Regions from separate parts of the Streptomyces sp. NPDC007095 genome, predicted to be linked through region 2. Evidence: riboswitches for the same ligand, from Rfam matches in the RefSeq annotation. Region 2 holds a riboswitch; the other holds the start of a gene.

Region 1 (2,377 bases), on a different contig from region 2:
ATCCGGACCGTGACCCCGTGGGTGTCCTTGACCAGGACACCCCGGTCCATCAGCCGCTCGGAGATCTCGCGTCCCGTGCCGTACTCGGGGGCGATGTCGACGCCCGCCCACAGCCCCCGCCCGCGCACCGCCGTGACATGCCCCGTGCCTGCCAGCAGCCCCAGCTCCCGGTGCAGATGGTCACCCAGTTCCGCGGCGCGCCGCTGGCACTCGCCCGACCGCAGCATCGCGATCACTTCGAGCGCCACCGCGCAGGCCAGTGGGTTCCCGCCGAACGTCGACCCGTGTTCACCGGGCCGGAACACCCCGAGCACCTCCCTGCTCGACACCACCGCCGACACCGGCACGACCCCGCCCCCGAGCGCCTTGCCCAGTACGTACATGTCCGGCACCACGCCCTCGTGCTCGCACGCGAAGGTGCGGCCCGTGCGCCCAAGACCGGACTGGATCTCGTCCGCGACGAAGAGGACGTTCCGCTCCCGCGTCACCTCCCGCACCCCGGCGAGGTAGCCGGGCGGCGGCACCAGCACGCCCGCCTCGCCCTGGATCGGCTCCAGCAGCACCGCGACCGTCTCCTCGGTGACCGCCGCCCGCAGCGCGGCCAGGTCCCCGTACGGCACGATGTCGAAGCCCGGCGTGAACGGCCCGAAGTCCGTCCGCGCCTCCGCGTCCGTGGAGAAGCTGATGAGCGTCGTCGTACGGCCGTGGAAGTTGCCGCTCGCCACGACGATCCTCGCCCGTCCGTCCGGGACGCCCTTGATGCGGTACCCCCACTTCCTGGCCGTTTTCACGGCGGTCTCCACCGCTTCCGCGCCGGTGTTCATCGGCAGCACCATCTCCATGCCGCACAACTGCGCGAGCTGCGCGCAGAAGTCGGCGAACCGGTCGTGGTGGAAGGCCCGCGAGGTCAGCGTCACCCGCTCCAACTGCGCCCGGGCCGCGTCGAGCAGCCGCCGGTTGCCGTGTCCGAAGTTCAGTGCCGAGTAGCCGGCCAGCAGGTCGAGGAAGCGGCGGCCCTCGACGTCCGTCATCCAGGCCCCGTCCGCCGTCGCCACGACGACCGGCAGCGGGTGGTAGTTGTGCGCGCCGTGCGCGTCTGCGGAGGCGATGAGTCGTTCGGTGGTGGTCACGGGATCTCCGTTTCCTGCAGCGCGGGGATCGCTGCCGCACGGGGGTCGGGCTCGTGGCTCTCTTCTTATCGTCGCTCGCATGGTGGACGGCGGAACCCGGCGATCCGGCGCGCCCGGTAGGCTGGCCGACAGGGCCGTGACTGGCGCGCTGGGATGGGACCGACCATCGGGGAGCGGCCCCATGAACTGTGTGCCGTGCGCCTGGGCCGACCCGTGAACGCTGAACGCCACGTCCGGAGGCCGTCAATGCCCGAGCCCCTTTCCACCGAGTCCACCGCCTTCCGCAGCGCCCTCGACGTGATCCGGGCCGTGGAGCCCCGCGTCGCCGACGCCATCGGCCAGGAAATCGCCGACCAGCGCGACATGCTCAAGCTGATCGCGTCGGAGAACTACGCCTCCCCGGCCACCCTGCTGGCCATGGGCAACTGGTTCAGCGACAAGTACGCCGAGGGCACCGTCGGCCGCCGCTTCTACGCCGGCTGCCGCAACGTCGACACCGTCGAGGCCCTCGCCGCCGAGCACGCCCGCGAGCTCTTCGGCGCCGAGCACGCCTACGCCCAGCCGCACTCCGGCATCGACGCCAACCTGGTCGCCTTCTGGGCCGTCCTCGCCGCCCGCGTCGAGGCCCCGGCCCTCGCGAAGGCCGGGGTCCGCAACGTCAACGACCTCTCCGAGGCCGACTGGGCCGAGCTGCGCCAGGCCTTCGGCAACCAGCGCATGCTCGGCATGTCCCTGGACGCCGGCGGCCATCTCACCCACGGCTTCCGCCCGAACATCTCAGGAAAGATGTTCGACCAGCGTTCCTACGGCACCGACCTCGCCACCGGCCTCATCGACTACGAGGCGCTGCGGACGTCGGCCCGTGAGTTCAAGCCGCTGATCATCGTCGCCGGCTACTCCGCCTACCCCCGCCTGGTGAACTTCCGGATCATGCGGGAGATCGCCGACGAGGTCGGTGCGACCCTGATGGTCGACATGGCGCACTTCGCCGGTCTGGTCGCGGGCAAGGTCCTCACCGGCGACTTCGACCCCGTCCCGCACGCCCAGATCGTCACCACCACCACGCACAAGTCGCTGCGCGGCCCGCGCGGCGGCATGGTCCTGTGCGACGAGAGCCTCGCCGAGCAGGTCGACCGCGGCTGCCCGATGGTGCTCGGCGGCCCCCTTCCGCACGTCATGGCGGCCAAGGCCGTCGCGCTCGCCGAGGCCCGCCGCCCCGAGTTCCGCGACTACGCCCAGGCCGTCGT
Region 2 (2,377 bases):
CAGCATCAACAGCACTTTGAACTGCCAGTGCTGCAACCCGTCGGAGTCGAGCACGTCCCGACGGGCCTGGGCCGCGTGCCGGGCCAGGATCGCGAGCCGGACGAAGATCTCCTCCTTGACCGGATCCACCCAGTCGAGCTCCTTCACCCAGATCGCGACGTGCCGGTCGACCGAGTCCGCCGCCAAAGCCTGCCCCCTCGCGGCCTTCGCCTCCTCCGCCTTCGGGTCTCCCGCCTTCACGTCTCCCGCCTTCACATCTTCCATGCGCCCCTCCGTAGATGGTTTTCTTGTGGATAGTTTTTCTGATTACTACTTTCCCTGCCATGACGAACACCGCAAGTACCCTTCGTACGGTCGTGCCGCTCGACGAACTCATCGCTGCTGTAAGGGAGTTGAGGATCGGCGGTCGCTGGGAGCGCGCCATGCGCCTGCTCGACTCGGCCGAGGCGACCGATCCACGGGCCCGTGCACGCCTCGGCGTGGCCGCCGCCGAAGTCGCCCTGGAGAGCGACTGGTTCGGCGGGACCACCCTCGCGGGGCCACGGCTCGCCGCCGCAGAGGAGCTCGTCGAGGTGCTCATCGAGAGCCTCGCCGGGAAACCCGCCGATGAGGCGCACCCCGACATCCGCTGGGACCTGGACTTCCATCGGCTGCGCCACGGCTACCTCGGGCAGGTGCGCGTCGACGGTACCTTCCGTCCCGGTCCCGACGGCAAGAACCCGGACGCACTCGCCGCCCTCCGCACGCACGCCGAGCGGCTCCGCGACCAGGCCCCGGACGACGTGCGCCGGGGCTGGGCCGAGATGTATCTGGGCCTCGTCGCCGACAATCTCTTCGCCGAGCGGGACCTCGCGCCCGCCCACTACGAAGCCGCGCTGCGCGCCGGTGCGGCGGGTGAGGCAGCCGAAGAAGGTGAAGCAGGCGACTCACACGACTCCGGTGACGACCTGCTCGCGCGTGAAGCGCTGCGGCACCTCGGTGATCACGACCACGACCGCGGTGACCACGCACGGGCGAGGGAGCGCTGGAGCAGAGCGACCGAGCTCGGCGCCCGGGCCGGGACCGTCCCCGGCACCCTCTCCCAGCAGCTGCTCCTGGCGGTACTGGCACGCGACACGGGCGACGAGGCCGGGGCCGTCGCGCTGGTCCGGGAGATCGCCCGCTGGGCCGGGGCCATCGGCGCCGTGACCACTGAGGCACAGGCCAGGGGGTTCATGGCCAAGGTCGACCCGACGGCGCCGCCCGCTGCCGCCGAGTCGGGCAGCTGATCGTAGGAGCTACCCTGGTCGCGGGCCGTGACTGGCGCTGAGGTGGGGTACCACCGGGGAGCGGCCTGACGAACGGGTCTTTGCCGCGCGCCTGGGCGATTGTGTCAGCGACGCTCAGGAGTAGCTCATGTCCCAGGCCCAGCTCATGGACGGCGCGGGTCTCGCGCGCCGCATCGTCGAGGAGACCGCGAAGCGCGCGGCCGAACTCACCGGGCGCACGGGGATGGCGCCGTGTCTCGCGACGGTGCTGGTCGGCGAGGACCCCGCCTCGGTCACCTACGTCCGGATGAAGCAGAACCGCAGCCGCAAGGCCGGCATCGAGTCCCGGCACGTCGCCCTGCCCGCCGGCACCACCACGGCCGAGCTGGTCGACACGCTGAAGGCGCTGTCGGGCGACCCGACCGTGCACGGCATCCTGCTCCAGCACCCCGTCGGGCCGCACATCGACGAGCGGGCGGCGTTCGAGGCCATCGCGCCGGAGAAGGACGTCGACGGGGTGACGCTCAGCTCGTACTCGGCGATGAGCTTCGGGCTGCCGGGCTTCGTGTCCTGCACCCCGGGCGGCATCATGCGGCTCCTCGACGAGTACGACGTCGACCCGGCGGGCCGGCGCGCCGTCGTGGTGGGGCGCAGCGCGATCCTCGGCAAGCCGGTCGGGATGCTGCTGCTCGGCCGCGACGCGACGGTGACCTACTGCCACTCGCGGACGACCGGTCTTTCCTCGGTCGTCCGCGAGGCGGACATCGTGGTGGCCGCCGTGGGCCGGCCCCGGCTGATCCGCGGTGAGGACATCAAGCCGGGAGCCGTTGTGATCGACGCCGGCTACAACCCCGGGAACGTCGGCGACGTCGACTTCGACACCGCTCGCGAGCGGGCCCGGCTGATCACGCCGGTGCCGGGTGGTGTCGGCCCGATGACGATCGCGGTCCTGCTGGAGCAGACCGTGACCGGGGCCGAGCGCCAACTCGGTCTCCGATAGAGCGTTTCGGCTTCACTCACAGGGCTTCGAGCCTGCGTACAGCGTTTCGGCTTCACTCACAGGGCTTCGAGCCTGCGTACAGCGTTTCGGCTTCACTCACAGGGCTTCGGGTCCGCTCAGCGCATCCACG

The links. Region 2 has a riboswitch for ZMP and ZTP ahead of ABZ656_RS09595 (bifunctional 5,10-methylenetetrahydrofolate dehydrogenase/5,10-methenyltetrahydrofolate cyclohydrolase). Riboswitches for the same ligand answer to the same signal wherever they lie in the genome.
Region 1: linked by a shared signal. The riboswitch ahead of ABZ656_RS55825 (glycine hydroxymethyltransferase) and the one ahead of ABZ656_RS09595 (bifunctional 5,10-methylenetetrahydrofolate dehydrogenase/5,10-methenyltetrahydrofolate cyclohydrolase) in region 2 are both predicted to bind ZMP and ZTP.

Annotation. Positions count from the first base shown of each region.
Region 1 covers NZ_JBEYFS010000399.1:3,187-5,563, reverse strand. Annotated here, with positions in the region: gene rocD (ornithine--oxo-acid transaminase) at 1-1,130, opposite strand, end outside; ZMP/ZTP riboswitch at 1,257-1,344, shown strand; gene ABZ656_RS55825 (glycine hydroxymethyltransferase) at 1,344-2,377, shown strand, end outside.
Region 2 covers NZ_JBEYFS010000019.1:60,608-62,984, forward strand. Annotated here, with positions in the region: gene ABZ656_RS09585 (MarR family transcriptional regulator) at 1-264, opposite strand, end outside; gene ABZ656_RS09590 (hypothetical protein) at 324-1,268, shown strand; ZMP/ZTP riboswitch at 1,286-1,372, shown strand; gene ABZ656_RS09595 (bifunctional 5,10-methylenetetrahydrofolate dehydrogenase/5,10-methenyltetrahydrofolate cyclohydrolase) at 1,396-2,247, shown strand; gene ABZ656_RS09600 (CU044_5270 family protein) at 2,364-2,377, opposite strand, start outside.